Regions from separate parts of the Nostoc sp. DedQUE04 genome, predicted to be linked through region 2. Evidence: riboswitches for the same ligand, from Rfam matches in the RefSeq annotation. Region 2 holds a riboswitch; each other region holds the start of a gene.
The links. Region 2 has a riboswitch for cobalamin ahead of RM049_RS15110 (hypothetical protein). Riboswitches for the same ligand answer to the same signal wherever they lie in the genome.
Positions count from the first base shown of each region.

Region 1: another riboswitch for cobalamin. It lies ahead of RM049_RS03150 (DUF1636 family protein); the one in region 2 lies ahead of RM049_RS15110 (hypothetical protein).
Region 3: another riboswitch for cobalamin. It lies ahead of cobG (precorrin-3B synthase); the one in region 2 lies ahead of RM049_RS15110 (hypothetical protein).

Region 1 is NZ_JAVRCA010000003.1:123,058-128,517, forward strand. Features, by position in the region: gene cobA (uroporphyrinogen-III C-methyltransferase) at 1-464, shown strand, start outside; gene RM049_RS03140 (DNA cytosine methyltransferase) at 615-2,054, shown strand; gene RM049_RS03145 (SinI family restriction endonuclease) at 2,058-2,747, opposite strand; partial or broken gene RM049_RS39200 (uroporphyrin-III C-methyltransferase) at 2,794-2,890, shown strand; cobalamin riboswitch at 2,940-3,102, shown strand; gene RM049_RS03150 (DUF1636 family protein) at 3,124-3,543, shown strand; gene RM049_RS03155 (cobalt-precorrin-6A reductase) at 3,543-4,280, shown strand; gene RM049_RS03160 (PEP-CTERM sorting domain-containing protein) at 4,370-4,975, shown strand; gene RM049_RS03165 (inositol monophosphatase family protein) at 5,364-5,460, shown strand, end outside.
Region 2 is NZ_JAVRCA010000018.1:40,887-46,346, reverse strand. Features, by position in the region: gene RM049_RS15115 (ribonucleoside-diphosphate reductase subunit alpha) at 51-2,306, opposite strand; cobalamin riboswitch at 2,596-2,739, shown strand; gene RM049_RS15110 (hypothetical protein) at 3,114-3,368, shown strand; gene RM049_RS15105 (methyltransferase domain-containing protein) at 3,391-4,392, shown strand; gene cobW (cobalamin biosynthesis protein CobW) at 4,507-5,460, shown strand, end outside.
Region 3 is NZ_JAVRCA010000047.1:17,351-22,810, reverse strand. Features, by position in the region: gene RM049_RS26410 (precorrin-8X methylmutase) at 1-410, opposite strand, end outside; gene cobG (precorrin-3B synthase) at 541-2,277, opposite strand; cobalamin riboswitch at 2,251-2,382, opposite strand; gene RM049_RS26400 (LLM class flavin-dependent oxidoreductase) at 2,560-3,948, opposite strand; gene ssuD (FMNH2-dependent alkanesulfonate monooxygenase) at 4,138-5,274, opposite strand; gene RM049_RS26390 (sulfonate ABC transporter substrate-binding protein) at 5,292-5,460, opposite strand, start outside.

The sequences.
Region 1 (5,460 bases), on a different contig from region 2:
GCGGTGGCGAAGAGATGGAAGAATTAGTCAAAGCTGGAATATCAACGGAAGTTGTGCCAGGTATCACTTCGGGAATTGCAGCAGCAGCTTATGCAGGTATTCCTTTGACGCATCGGCTATATAGTTCATCGGTGACATTTGTAACTGGTCATGAAGCCGCCGGTAAGTATAGACCGCAAGTAAATTGGAGTGCGATCGCTCACGGTTCTGAAACCATTGTAATTTATATGGGAATTCACAATCTGCCTTATATTGTGGAAGAATTAATTACAGCTGGGTTGAATTTAGAAACGCCGATTGCTTTGGTGCGCTGGGGTACGCGCCCAGAACAAGAAGAATTAATTGGGACATTAGAAACAATAGTCACACAGGTAGAGGAAACTGGATTTGGTGCGCCTGCGATCGCAGTCATTGGACAAGTAGTAAATATGCACAGTATTTTGTCTAATTGTCGTCCAGTTTGATGGTTGGTTTGAAGGTTGTCCAACATTTGACCTGCACATAAAATCATTCTCGCAAACGGTCGGTGCGAATACTTATCTCTATACTTAATAGCGGTTGACATAACCGCTTGATAATGATCATAGTGGTATAAAAAAAGTTTCGAGTGCGAAATGAAAAACTCTCCCTATTTGTCCACAAAGGAAGCAGCTTCAAAAATAGGTATTTCTGAGCAAAGGGTTCGTACTCTATTGCGTAGTGGGGATATCAAGGGACAGCAGGTAGGGAAAGTGTGGGTTATGGAGCCGGAGGCAGTTGAAGATTACATTAACCGGATCAAGGGAAATTATCCTGTAGATAGGACGAGCAAGGAAAACCATCACCAAGCAGTTAAAGCCATTTCTTTTTTCTCAGGCGCTATGGGACTGGATCTTGGTTTTGAGAAAGCAGGTATCGAAATTTCCCTTGCGTGTGAGGTGGATAAGCACTGCCGACAGACCATAGTTGCAAACAAGCCAGATATTGCACTTTTGGGGAATATAGCGTCTTACACTGCTCAGGATATCCTGGATCGTGCCAAACTAGCCAAAGAAGATGTAGATATTATGTTAGGCGGGCCACCCTGCCAAGCTTTTTCCACAGCAGGGGCAAGGCGTGGTTTCAAAGATGAGAGGGGCAATATATTCTTAAAATACATTGAACTTATCTTAGAAATAAGCCCAAAATACGCCGTCATCGAGAATGTAAGAGGTTTTCTTTCAGCACCATTACTGCACCGCCCTCACTCAGAAAGAGGAAGCGGCTGTGTTCCCTTATCCAGAGAAGAAATGCCAGGTGGTGCTTTGAAATATATTGTGAATGAACTTCGTAAAGGTGGTTACAGTATCAGCTTTAACTTATACAACACGGCAAATTATGGTGTCCCCCAAATTAGGGAAAGAGTGGTCATGATCTGCCATCGTGGAAAGAAAAAGGTTCCTTATTTATACCCTACACATTCAGAAAGTGGTGATTTTGGTCTTGATCGGTGGATAACCCTACGTGAATCTATTGCAGATTTAAGCCAAAGTGAGGCAGAGTATATCGAGTTCCCAGAAGGGAGGCTAAAGTATTACAGAATATTAAAAGAGGGTCAATACTGGAAACATCTACCTGAAGAATTGCAGAAAGAAGCATTAGGAAAATCCTATTACTCGGGTGGAGGGAAAACTGGTTTCTTTAGACGCTTGTCATGGGATAGACCAAGCTGTACTTTAGTGACATCTCCAGCCATGCCAGCAACGGATATCTGTCACCCAGAACATCTGCGCCCGTTAAGTATTCAGGAATATAAACGTATTCAGCAATTTCCAGATAGTTGGGTTGTATGTGGTTCCCTCATTGAGCAATATCGGCAGATAGGCAATGCCGTACCTGTCGGGTTTGGAGAAGCAATAGGCAAAGCGATCCTGGCACACATGAGTGGCAAGATAAAACATCCCCCTTTGAACTTCCCATTTTCACGTTATAAAGGTAACGATGATGTTTTATGGGAAGCTAAAATTAGTGAGTCGTTAGAAGAGATAAAACCGATCCAAAGTTCGCTTTTTACAGCAACAGCATATACTGTATAAGAGTTAGGACTTTATCTCTCTTAAAGCAGCAAGGTATTTTTCAACATACGATCTGAAGCCTTCTTCTGAAAGCTCTTCTTTTCCTTCCAATGAGGGGAATTTAGCCCAGTTGTCCCCCTTTTTTTTAGAAAAAGTTCGGAACCATTTTTTAATTGGGGTTCCCTTACGGATAGCGGCAGAAGAAGAGTTTTCAGTATTATCTCTATTTTTTACTTGTAGCGATTGCCAGACATTTTTGTTATCAAAATATATAAAATCAACTGCTTTAACTATAGAACCAGAACACCATATCCATCCATGCGGTTCAATAACTGTCGCAACGTACCTTTCTAGCAAATCCCCTACAATGTTCTCTGCCCCCATTGATAGGCGGTGCAATTCTTCAGCTTTTCCCAATTCCTCATACGGAACTTCAAAATACTTATTCAGGATGATACTTACCATTTCATCTGGTATTGTACTAGATGGCAAGGGTGTTCTTGGGTCACGACCTGTTTTGAAATTTGTAGCACTGGCAATAATATATTCTTCTGTCCCGACGATAGGCTGATTTTTACCTTTTCGCGGTGAAGCCGCAGCAGGGTTATCCGAAAGAAATCGTATGACCATTGTAAATTTATCGCTAAGTGATGGATCAACACTATCCATTGCCTTCTTTGCAATTTCTGCTGAATTTAATATAAATTCCGACATAGGTTCCTGAAATTATTAAAGGCTATCGGTCAATTTCAATACAGTTGAGGTAGAGCAAACTGGATTATAGTGCGCCTGCGATCGCAGTTATTGGACAAGTAGTAAATATGCACAGTATTTTATCTGGCTGTCGTCCAGTTTGATAGTTGGCGCAAAGCTTATTGTTTCGTATTCTCCGATAACTTTAGTGTACGATCGATAAGGTTGTTCGGTTCTGGTGGGAGTCAGCTACCAGAGGTAACGGGGAAAGTTCGGTGCAAATCCGGCACTGTCCCGCAACTGTGAACCAATTTGAGATTAAAGAAAATCTCAAGTTGAGTGAGTCAGGATGCCCGCCGAAATCGATTTATTAGTTTCACATATCTGCGAGGTACAGATGACTACTACTGTAAATATTTCCCCAACTAATCCTTTGGATGTTGCTGAACATACTTTATTTGTTTGCAAAACCTGTGCCAGTGTTTGGCAAAATGGAAAACGCTTAGGTGAAAGTGGTGGTGAAAAACTTCTACACCAACTTCAGCAGCTGGCACAAGATTGGGAGTTACGAGATCGATTCCCAATTCAAGAAGTTGAATGTATGAGTGCTTGTAATCGTTCTTGCGTGGTCGCCTTTAGTGCTAAAGGCAAATTAACATATTTATTTGGTGATTTAGCCGTTGATGGGAGTGCCTCTGCGGTGCTGGAATGTGCTAGTCAATACTATGCTAAAGCAGATGGTTTGCTGCCTTGGTCAGAGCGTCCAGAAGCAATGAAAAAGGGCATTTTAGCAAAGATTCCACCTTTATCTAAATGATGCGCGTTTTGATTCTGGGTGGGACGGGCGATGCAGCAGAATTAGCTGCCAAAGTTACGACTATCCAAGGGTTAGAAGTAATCACCTCTCTAGCTGGCCGCACCCGCGAACCGTCAGTACCGCTGGGCGATTTACGGGTTGGAGGCTTCGGTGGTGTGGCTGGATTGGCTAGCTATCTGCGAGTCATGCAAATCGACTTATTAATTGATGCAACCCATCCTTTCGCTAGTCAGATTTCCTTCAATGCGGCAGATGCGGCAACGGAAGTTGGAGTACCCCGTTTGATGTTAATCCGTCCGCCTTGGGAAAAAGAAAGTGGCGATCGCTGGATTGAAGTTGATAGTGTTGCAGCCGCAGCAATAGCCCTGCAAAATCAGTCACAGCGAGTGTTTTTGACAGTTGGCAGGCAAGAACTCGCCGCTTTTGCTCATTTGGAGAAAATTTGGTTTTTGATGCGGATGATTGACCCTCCTGGCGAAGATGCTTTAGTACCGCCGGGGATGGTATTGTGCGATCGCGGGCCTTTTACCCTCAATAATGAAAGAAAAATTCTGATTGAAAATAACATTGATACCATCGTCAGCAAAAATAGCGGTGGCGATGCCACAAAGCCCAAGATTATTGCCGCGCGAGAACTGGGCGTAAAGGTTGTGATGGTAAATCGTCCAGCGATACCGCCAGGGGAGCAGGTTAATAATGTTGATACCGCTTTGGCGTGGTTATTAGATCGCTGCTAAGTAAATAGGCAAGATTGATAATACTATCTTTCCTTCCGTATAATACACGGGAACCTTCTACAAGATCCGCGATCGCAGTAACGACTTCCATGAAAAATCTAGCTTTATCTGCCATAGCCCTCGTCACCACATCTGGATTAGTTTTCGGGACAATGCCAGCTGCTTCTGCTTTAAGTTGGAGTTGGAATTATTCTGGTACTGGCATAGAGGCGAATGGTACTTTCACTACTAATGACACCCCTAACGATTTGGGTTTTTACTTAATTACTGGAATTACTGGTACGCGAAATGGTGAAACAATTACTAGTCTGCAACCCGCTGGAACTCCAATCCCAGGAAACGAACCTTTTAATGTTGATAATTTAATTAGTCTTAATACTCAGCAGTTAACAGGTGATGGTTTTGGATATTCCACTTCTGGAGGAAACTATTCTAGTCCATTTTTTGCGAGTTTTTTGCCGACACCAGGTTATTTAGAGGTATTTTCTGCGCCGCCACTCATACCAGGTTTTGAAAATTTAGGATTAGAAGATAGTGAGTTACCTATTAGTTTTTCTGCAACTATAGTCACTGTTTCTGAACCCACTTCTATCCTTAGCCTGCTCATTCTAGGTACTCTTGTTGGCGCACCTTCATTACTCAAAGGCCACAATCTATCCAAAATTACTCAGAAGAAGCTCGAAAAAGTTTCCTAAAACCATCAATAACAATTCAAAATTGTACCCTTACAGGGATCTTGCTACGCGTTTAGATGGCGGGCAAGATGCCCACCCCACAATATTGGATAATTTTTTCTTGGAGTTCCCTTAACAATACAAGCCGATGTATTAACAATGCAAGGTATGGTCAAATTTAATTCGCGATGAATTAATGAAATACTGTACTAAAGTGTTGACGTTCGGTTTTAAACCCTTTATTTTGCAATAAAACTTGCGATCGCTCTATAGGCTCTTGGAGACATACAGATTAAAGTAATATAGCAAGGGTGGTATCATTGCATCCAAATGATACCGTAATTTTGTCTAGATATAGAATTCTATCGCCCTGTTGACGATAGATTATTTCTAAAAGGAGTTTGCTGCAATGTCCACAACACCAACTACTAGATTAATTTTAGAGACTTTACTCCCCCATCTCAAAGTAGCAGCAGCCTATGCCCATTTTCTACAACCAAAAATTG
Region 2 (5,460 bases):
GCCCATTGCCTATGCTTGATAACTGATAACTGTTTACTGATGACTAATGTTCAGCTTGCACAAGCAACACATTGCTCGTTCGATTCTTTGAAACTATCTTTTTGGACAGTGCGAATATAGTAGATTGCTTTACAACCCAATTCCCAAGCCAGCATTAGGGTTTCAAAAATATCAAAAGCGGTGAGAGAACGCTCAGGTTCGTCGGGGAAATAAACTCCAGCGTTCAGATTAAACAGTAGTTCCATCGAAATTCCTGTATCAATCCATTGTTGGATTGTGGCGATCGCCCGCACTACTTTTTTCTGATCCAGTGTCTTATTTTCGACATAGAACCATAGATTATCCCGAATGTAAGGCGGTGCGATGGGTACTGAACCCTTGGCCCACTTTTCATAAAAGAATTTGCTGTAAACGGGTAAAACACTGGCTGTACAACCCTGAACTAAAGATGAAGAAGTATTGGGTGCGATCGCTGTAATGTGTGAATTGCGAATACCATGTTGTTTGATATCCTGACTCAATTTTGCGAAGCGTTCTGGAAGACTAGCGTGTTGCAAAAACCATTCCACAGGTTTTGCTCCTATTAAGTGTCCTTTGCTCCATTCACTACCCGCAAAAGCAGGATACGCGCCTCGTTCCTTAGCAAGGAACATTGATGCAGATGTGCAATAGTAACCGATATCTTCAAATAAATCACTGATTTCCTGAAGATGGGTGTAGGTAAGATGACGTTTTGCTAACCAATCGGCTAATCCCATACAGCCCACTCCAATTGTGCGATATTTGGCATTGTGGGTGGCACTAGCATAAAAGGGTGGTGAAGTAAGTTCAATGGTGTTATCTAATATACGTACTGCGATTTGACAAATCTCTGTTCGTTGCTCATCCTCAAGATTTGCCAGATTGATACTTACGAGATTACACGTATGTGCTTCTTCACCAGGTTTCACATTTGACCAAGATTCCTGGCATAAATTCCCACCTGGAATATAGCCCTCATGCTGATTGGGATTAGCTCGGTTCGCGGTATCTTTAAACCACAGGTAAGGCATCCCGGTTTCTAACTGGGTTCGCATCATCTGTTTGAGTAAAAGACGAGCATTCACCCGTTTGTAAAGTGTAATCTCACTTTCTAAACTGGCTTCGATTTGAAGATAAGCCCTTTCAAATGCTTCACCCCAAACTTTTGCCAATTCAATGCCTAAACGAGTTCGCACCTCATAAGGATCAACTAACGTCCATTCTTCATCGGCTGCTACTCGCCGCATAAATTCGTCACTGACAACCAATTGCGGGAACACGTCATAAGCTTTGCGTCGCCCGTCCCCATTCTCTGTTTGCATTTCCAAAAATTCGGGCAAGTCCAAATGCCAAACATCCAGACTGACAGTGACAGCACCTGCTCTGCGTCCACCTTGATTAACTGCTACTGCTGTATCATTCAATAACTTAATCCAGGGAACCACGCCACCAGAGGCATTCTTCTTCCCCATCACCCAACTACCAGTAGCCCGAATGCGAGACAGATTTACGCCCACGCCGCCACCATTTTTAGAAATCCGAGCCGCATCATGAATACCATCAAAAATGCTTTCTAAATTGTCGTCCATCGCCGTAATGAAACAACTGGCAAGAGAACCATTAGGAATCCGCAAGTTCGCTAAAATTGGGGTTGCTAAGGATATTTGACGACGGGCGATCACTTCATAAAATTGCTTTGCCCAGGTTAATCGGTTCTCTGGTGTTTCCACGGAGGCAATCAATAACGCACAAGTTAAAAATGCTTCCTGTGGTAGCTCATTCGCCAGAAGATATCGCTTCGTCAGTAATACTGCTCCGGCATAATCATAGTCGGCATCCCAGTCGGGATTGATCCAAGTGTTAGCAATCTCTAATTCTGCGTCCGTGTAGCTTAAAATGCGGCGATCGTATTGTTCTGATAAAACTTTTGTTTGTACAGTCCGAGCATAATAACCGTACTGATAACCACGGCTAACTGTTATTTCTTTCCACAAACTCCAAATGTGTAATCGCCCTGCTACATAGCGCCAATCGGGTTCTTCAGGACTACACAAATCTAAAGCACAGCGAATTAAATTATCTTGAATTTCTCTTGTGGTAATTCCAGGACGCAATCGAGTTGTCAGATGTGCTTCTAGAGCAATAGAATTTGCTGAAAGTCCGCAACAAGCCCAATTAACCACTGTGCGAATTTTATTAATTTCTAACGGTGTTGTCGAACCATCGCGACGAACAACATAGATATCCGTTGTGGAGTCCTCAAAAAGTGTGGATGAAGCTTGCATACAAGATGTGTTGATGAATTGTAGAAAAATAATTGCAAAAATGGAAAAGAATTGTTCACTAGGTTTGGCAATGTAAATAATTGTTGACGGTGAGCGGAGTCGAACCGTCAGCGCTATGTCAGCAAACGCTGGCAACCCGAAAAAGTTTGTTGGGTTGAAAATTTCTAGAAGAATTGTCCAATAAAAATCCAGAGCAAGCTTTGGTAAAGAATGAGACTTGCCCCGATTAATGACGAATGCCAGTATAGATCGACCATTGATTTTTATGCAAGCAAATCACAGTTGTGTTAGTATTCAGATGAATCTCGGTTCTAGTGGGAAACAGCCGCTAGAGGAAACGGGGAAAGTCCGGTGTAAATCCGGCGCTGTCCCGCAGCTGTAATCAAGGCTTGCCTTGTGAGTCAGAATGCCCGCCGAAGTGAACTTGTAAATTTTGTACATCTGCGAGGCACAGATAAGTATTCTTATGAAGATTTCTACAACTACTCAGCTTTACGTTCTCATAGCCCCACATATCAAAACGCTACAGATTACGACTTTCTATGAGAGGGTAAGCGATTAATTTCCGGTACAAGTTGTGTCTTGAGATGCAGCGCTTCGCTATCGCTGCTGCAAGCAGATCGCAATTACTACTCCAGATGATAGTATCGCTTGCAAATAGTCACAGCAACAAAAAAACTCTGTATTAACTAACAGATGGAAGTTGTTCAAAACAGGTAATAAATGGCGTGTATGACGTACATAGTCCTGTTCCATATTACCCATAGAAATTGCTAATTTACTAGCCTAATACTTCAGTTAATCATCATGCCGAAATTCTATCTTCACCGAGTTGGTCAGATTCCTACTGCTATTCATCCCTTTGTCAAACAAACGGCTCTCCCTCAAGGCAAATACAAGCCCAGTCTACTTCAAGGGAAAATTATTCAAGATGTTCAAAACTTTGCAACGTCGATGTATCGAATGATGTATATTGCAATCGCCTCTGTCGGGCGGTTACGACATCGCTCGTCTAATTCGGGACAAGCAGCAATAAGTAAACCGTTAGATCGACTCAAATAGGTGTACAAGAGCGTTCAAAAAAATGTCAACTTTATTATATTCTGTAATTGGTTTTCTTCTGCTTTTAGTAATTGGAATTGCGGCTTATTTCCTAACTGCCCGCAAGTATCAATCTTCATCCACAGTCGCCAATTCCTATGATCAATGGACGCTTGACGGTATCCTAGAGTTTTATTGGGGGGAACACATTCACCTTGGTCATTACGGTTCGCCGCCACGAAGTAAGGATTTTTTGGCTGCTAAATCTGACTTTGTACATGAAATGGTGAAATGGGGTGGAATAGAAAAATTATCTCCTGGTACTACTGTCTTAGATGTTGGCTGTGGGATTGGGGGTAGCAGCCGGATTTTAGCGCAGGATTATGGATTTGCTGTCACAGGGATTACCATCAGCCCACAGCAGGTGAAACGCGCCCAGGAGTTAACACCCCTTGGGCTAAACGCCCAGTTTGCGGTTGATGATGCAATGGCATTGTCGTTTCCAGATGCCAGTTTTGATGTGGTCTGGTCAATCGAAGCAGGCCCTCACATGCCAGATAAAACTGTTTTTGCTAGAGAATTAATGCGGGTGCTAAAGCCTGGTGGAGTGCTGGTTGTAGCTGACTGGAATCAGAGGGATGACCGCCAAAAGCCGCTAAATTTTTGGGAAAAACCGGTAATGCGGCAACTTCTCGATCAGTGGTCTCATCCAGCTTTTTCCAGTATTGAAGGCTTTTCCGAGCTTTTGGCGGGGACAGAATTAGTTGAGGGGGAGGTAATTACGGCAGACTGGACGCAAGAAACCCTTCCTTCTTGGTTCGATTCGATTTGGCAAGGGATAGCTCGACCAGAGGGATTGGTGCGTTTTGGGCTGTCTGGTTTCATCAAGTCTGTGCGGGAAGTACCGACACTTTTACTGATGCGTTTGGCGTTTGGTGCAGGGCTGTGCCGATTTGGAATGTTCCGCGCTGTGCGGGCAAACTCACGCACAGAATTGATGGACAGAAACTTTGCCAACCAAAATTCCTCAAGCTTGGTTCGGTAGCGATCGCAGCTAGTGATAAATATTTGGATTTTAAGACCTGCTGACTGGGTGATATCTGCGGTTAGAACTTCTTTCTGCACATCGCAAGATTAATCAACAAACGACACACTTTATATGCAAAAAATTCCCGTCACAGTAATTACAGGATTTCTAGGCGCAGGCAAAACGACGTTAATTCGCCATTTACTGCAAAACAATGAGGGACGACGCATTGCTGTTTTGGTGAATGAATTTGGAGAAATCGGAATTGATGGCGAACTTTTGCGTGATTGCCGAGTTTGTGACGATGAAGAAGATTCCAACAGTAATATTGTTGAACTCACCAACGGTTGTCTGTGCTGTACGGTGCAAGAAGAATTCCTCCCCGCGATGCAAGAATTACTTCAGCGACGCGCCAACCTTGACTGTATGTTAATTGAAACCTCTGGACTAGCACTCCCAAAACCATTGGTGCAAGCATTTCGCTGGCCCGAAATTCGCACAGGCGCTACAGTTGACAGCGTAATTACTGTAGTGGACTGTGAAGCGTTGGCAACTAATCAATATGTAGGCGATTTAGCAGCCCTCTTAGCACAGCGACAAGCCGACTCTAGTCTAGAACACGAAACACCCATTGAGGAACTGTTTGAAGATCAACTGGCTTGTGCTGATTTAGTGTTGCTTACTAAGAGCGATCGCGTTGACGAACAAACGCAAGTTAGGGTGCAGGATTGGCTAAAGCAGAACTTATCGCCTGGTGTAAAAGTCATTCCTTGTCAGGATGGTAAAATCAGTGGCGATTTGTTACTTGGTTTCAATGCTGCGGTAGAAGACAACTTAGAAAGTCGTCCCAGTCACCACGATACTGAAGAAGAACACGAACATGATGAAGGGATTAATGCAGTACAACTACTGCTAGACCAAGCATTTGAGCCGACTGTTCTAGTCAAACGCTTGCAAACATTGGTGCAACAGCAAGAAATTTATCGAATTAAGGGATTTGTAGCAGTTCCGAACAAAGCCATGCGTCTGGTACTACAGGGTGTCGGCAATCGATTTGACTATTTTTACGATCGGACTTGGCAACCC
Region 3 (5,460 bases), on a different contig from region 2:
GGCGCATTCCCAATTGCAATTACTGAGCCTTCCAGGTGCGATCGCCATAATTCTATAGCTGCGGCCGACCTTGTAGTACCCATACGCTGGGCAAGTTCTGGCACTTCTGGCTCGTTGAGGGTACAGATAACTTGATTGTTTGCAGACAACCGCCGTCTGGTAACGCCATCGGCAACCATTCGGCAATCGCACAGTATTGGCGCTCCTGCTGCCAGTGCTGCCCTTGCGGATTGCACTGCTGTTGGTGAATATCCCAACTCAGTGACAATATCCGTCATTCCACAGGCATGAATTAGACGCACAGCAACTTTTGCTACATCTGGTGGCAGCACATCTAGGTTCGCTTCTGACCGAATGATTGCGAAGGAATTACGGTAAATTTCGTTGGCATCTCGGATATAGTCGGGCATTCAATTTGGGATTTTAGATTTTAAATTTTGGATTGATTTGTTAGTTAGTATAGATACTTCTTTTTTAATAGAAGAATACCTAATTTAATTAACCGCAGAGAACACAGAGTCAGAGAAAGGGAGGAATCAATCATCTGTATTTATCTGTGGTTCCATTTTCTAAGTGTTTATTAAATAACTGCTGTAATTGTGCTATTGGATATCGATTAGCAAATTCCCCAAAGGACTCATTAGAATTTAAGCGTTGAATTTTATATACATATAGCATCCGCTCTACTAATGCAGGTAGTTCGGCAAAAGTTACATATTGATATAGTTCGCGTCCGAATTTCTGATTACTGTCACCAACATAAACGTGATAGCCTTCCACAGTTCTATTTTCAGCCTCAATGGTGACGCCGAGGAGAGTAATATCACTTTTGCTATGCTGGGCACAAGATTTTTCGCAGCCAGTGAAGTGGATATTAACTGGGTAATCAAGAGTAACGCGAGTTTTAAGATACTCTGCCAATGCCAACGCATGACTTTTAGTGTCAGTGGCAGAAGCGGTGCAACCCTTTTTTCCCGAACAGGCAACTAATCCACCCTTGACGTTGTTTGCAGAAAAATCTAATCCTAATAAAGCAATTTCACCTTGGACATCAGCAACCCATTGCTGAGGAATATCTGTAAGGAGCAAATTTTGCCAAGGGGTTAGCCTGAGAGTTCCACTGCCGTATTTTGCTGCTAAATCTGCTAAACCCCGCATCTGTCTACTTTGCAATCGGCCCAAGGGCAAGACAACACCAATGTAAAATAAGCCTTGCTGACGTTGGGGATGGATGCCAATATGCTGATATTTTTCCCCTTTGCCTTCCTCTACAGTGTACACACACATCGAATTACCCCCCTTAATCCCCCCTTGGAAAGGGGGGAAACTAGAAATACAGTTCCCTCCCCTTTCCAAGGGGAGGGTTAGGGAGGGGTAAAACTTACGCTTAAGCTCTGATGAGTGAACTGTTTCAGACTTGTGTGTACACCGTAGCTTGCCTTGCTCGGAGAGTAGGTCTTTTCTTATTTCACTGTACAAAAAAGAAAAAGGTAAACGCTGCTCAACTTCTTGGAGATAATTTTCACAACCCAAAGTATTCAATAACTCTCTCAAACGTAGCCGCCGCTTACTCGTAGGATGACTATAAGCTAGATAGACATCCGCCAAAGCTGCTAAGACGGGCAAACATTCCTCTGGTGGTAACAAAATTCCCGTATCGCTGGGAGGTTGACTTTTCTCGCCAACACTGAGATAGAGACGAAAATAAACCCGATCGTTAAGTAAGACAGCTGCAAAGGCGATATCATTCAAGCGATCGCACACCTGAATTATCCCACCACCATCAAAGCAAACGCTAAATTTTGCCGACAGTCCCGAAAGCGCGGGATGTGCAGCAATATAATCATCCCAACCTTGGACAAAGGGGCGAGTGTCGATTAATTCTTGGGGATCGATACCAGCAGTTGGACTGGTCATAATATTGCGGATTTGGTCTACAACAGTATTGTCAGAACCCAATCCCATATTTTGTAGGTACTTCAGAACCTCAGCATTTATCCCCGTGCGGATTTCACGAACTTGTAGGTTGGCTCGATTAGTCACATCTATATAGCCGCCACCGTGCTGCTCTGCTATATCTGCGATCGCACGGCACTGCTGACTACTAATAATTCCACCTGGTATTCTAACGCGAGATAATATACCATCTGCGGCAGGAGTAGCATAAAACAAGCCAGGACAAGTGGCAAATCTAGAAACCAAACTTAGAACTCCTTCCCCGTGCAACGCAGGGAGTAGACGGTGAGTGTGTCTTGAGGACATCCTGAGAGTTGGCATTCTGACTTGGGTCATCCCATCACAGCTGCGGCACAGTCCCGGAATTTCACCGGAGTTTCCCAACTCTCAGCTTTAGTAATTTAGACTTTGTTGAGGTTATAGATATCAACCAGACATCATCCAGATAATTATCTTACATTACTATGGTGATAAATTTTAACTGAGCTGATCCACTACCGATCGAAAGATATAGTTCTTGAAGCTAATCTATAAATTGAATTTAGTTATGGCTCAGGCAGGAATGCTTGAGCCTTTTTGTTGCAAAACTTGCTTTAGAAAAAGTTAGGCGATCGCCGCTTCACGAGTAGCAACTTTGCTAAACTGATTTACCGGACGAGGTAAACCAAGATTTTCGCGCAGGGTTCCTGCTTCATACTCTGTACGGAACAGACCGCGACGTTGCAATTCAGGAATTACCAAGTCTACAAACTCATCCAATCCTCCGGGCAACCAGGGCGGCATAATATTAAAGCCATCTGCCCCACCATTGACAAACCAATCTTCTAGCTGATCGGCAATTTGTTCTGGTGTGCCTAGAATCTGACGATGCCCACGCGCTCCAGCTATCGATAAATACAGTTGTCGAATCGTTAAATTCTCTCTCTTGGCTAGGTCAGTCAGAAGTTGCTGACGGCTTTTACCCCCGTTAGTCTCTGGTAACTCCGGCAACGGCCCGTCCAATGGATAGCCAGATAGGTCAAATCCACCGATCATTGAGCCAAGCAAATTTAAGCCGACTACCGGATCGATCAACTCCTGAATTCGATCGAATTTGTCCTTAGCTTCTTGCTCAGTTTTGCCGATAACTGGGAATACACCTGGCATAATCTTAAGATGGTCAGGTGAGCGCCCGTATTGAGCCAGTCTCCCCTTCACATCTGTATAAAATGCCTGAGCTTCTGCCAAGGTCTGTTGGGCAGTGAAAATTACCTCCGCCGTTTGTGCAGCTAGCTCCTTACCATCCTCGGAAGATCCAGCTTGAATGATCACCGGATAACCTTGGATGGGACGCGCCACATTCAGCGGGCCGCGTACTGAAAAATGCTCGCCTTTGTGGTTGGGAACGTGCAGTTTATTTGGATCGAAGTAAATACCCGATTCCTTATCATGTAAGAAGGCGTCGTCCTCCCAACTATCCCAGAGTTTCGTGACTACATCCACAAACTCTTTGGCACGTTGATAACGTAGGGTATGCTCCATGTGCTTTTCCCGATTGAAGTTCAACGCTTCAGCTTCGGTAGCAGAAGTTACGAGATTCCAACCGGCACGGCCACCGCTAAGATAATCTAATGATGCAAATTTGCGGGCGAGATGATAAGGCTCGTTGTAGGTGGTTGATACTGTGGCCGTCAAACCGATGTTTTCCGTCACTACAGATAAAGCCGACAACAGGGTAAGAGGTTCAAAGTGGACGAGTTTGCCATTCCGGCTCAAAAGGTCGGCGCTTTGATTGCGTTGGCGTAGCCCGCCGTAGGCATCGCGCACAGCCACACCATCTGCAAAGAAGATCATGTCAAATTTGCCGCGTTCTGCTGTCTGTGCCAGCTTTTTATAATGCTGAAAGTTCAAACCAGCATTAGCTTGCGCTTCGGGGTGTCGCCATGACGCTACGTGATGACCAGTGCTGGGCAAGAATGCACCTAATCTAAGTTGAGGTTTTTTCGTACTCATGCTTTTTTTTGTAAAATCGTTGTGTTTTTAAACGCAAAGGCACGCAAAGTTAAACCAGTGCGTTGCGCGGTTTCCCAGCGTTGTAGCAACTGGCGTAGCGCAGAGGAACGCAGAGTTTTGCCGAATTTATGCAATGTTGTACTAGGGTGTTATGAGTTAAATCACGTTAGTTTTTGGATTTTGAATTGCTTACACTGGCTGGGGTTTGAGTAAATCTGTTTTGGTAACAAATTCACTGAATGTACTTGCAACCTGCTGCGGTAATGCGATCGCTGGAGTTTGTAACGGCAACCTGGGAAATAATAATTCTGCAACTCGATAAGCTTCTTCGAGATGGGGATACCCTGAGAAAACAAAGGTATCAATTCCTAAATCGGCATATTCTAGCATTCGCGCTGCAACTGTGTCTGGATCTCCAACTAAGGCAGTCCCAGCACCTCCACGCACTAAGCCAACACCTGCCCATAAGTTGGGGCTAATTTCTAGGTTTTTGCGATTACCTTTATGCAGTTGGGCCATGCGGCGTTGTCCTTCTGATTCAGACTGAGCAAACCGCTGATGTGCAGCTGCTATGGTTTCATCATCGACATACTGAATCAGTTCGTTGGCTGCATCCCAAGCTTTTTGCGTAGTTTCCCTGACTATGACGTGCATCCGAATTCCAAAGCGGACTGTTCTACCTTGTTCTGCTGCTAATTGGCGTACTTTTGCAATCTTTTCGGCAACTCGATCTGGTGGTTCACCCCAAGTTAAATATACATCAATGTGTTTGGCAGCAACTTGGAGCGCCGCATCTGAAGAACCGCCAAAATATAGGGTGGGATAAGGCTTTTGTACGGGAGGAAATTGGAGTTTAGCGCCTTGAACTTGCAAATGGCGACCACTATAGGTTACTTCTTCACCTTGCATGAGCGATCGCCAAATTGTCAAAAACTCATCTGTGAGTTCATAACGCTGGTCATGATCTAAGAAAATCCCATCTTTTGCAAGTTCTTTGGTGTCGCCACCAGTGACAACATTCAGAATAATTCGACCATTAGAAATCTGGTCAAAAGTCGCAGCCATTCTAACTGCCAAAGAAGGCGACATAATTGCCGGACGAAATGCTACAAGAAACCGCAAGCGTTCCGTAACTGAAATTAATGAAGTAGCGACAATCCAAGTATCTTGTTTTTGTCCGGTACCAATCAACATCCCGCCATAGCCCAATTTATCAACAGCTTGGGCGATTTGCTGCATATAGGGATAAGTGGCTGGTCGCCTGCCGATTGTAGTACCTAAATAACGCTCGTCTCCCTGGGTCGGCAAATACCAAAAAACTTCCATTTTCTTATCTCCTGGCGCTATTTCTGGCTAATGGTTTCCGGTGTTATAGCTGCATATTGTTCGCTAGTCAGCATCGCTTCCTTAATATTGATGGGTTTAGGAATCACTTTTTCTTTGGCAAATAAATCTGCAATTTTCTGTTGTTTTTCCATAATTTCAGGCGTAATGGGTCTTATACCGTAAGTT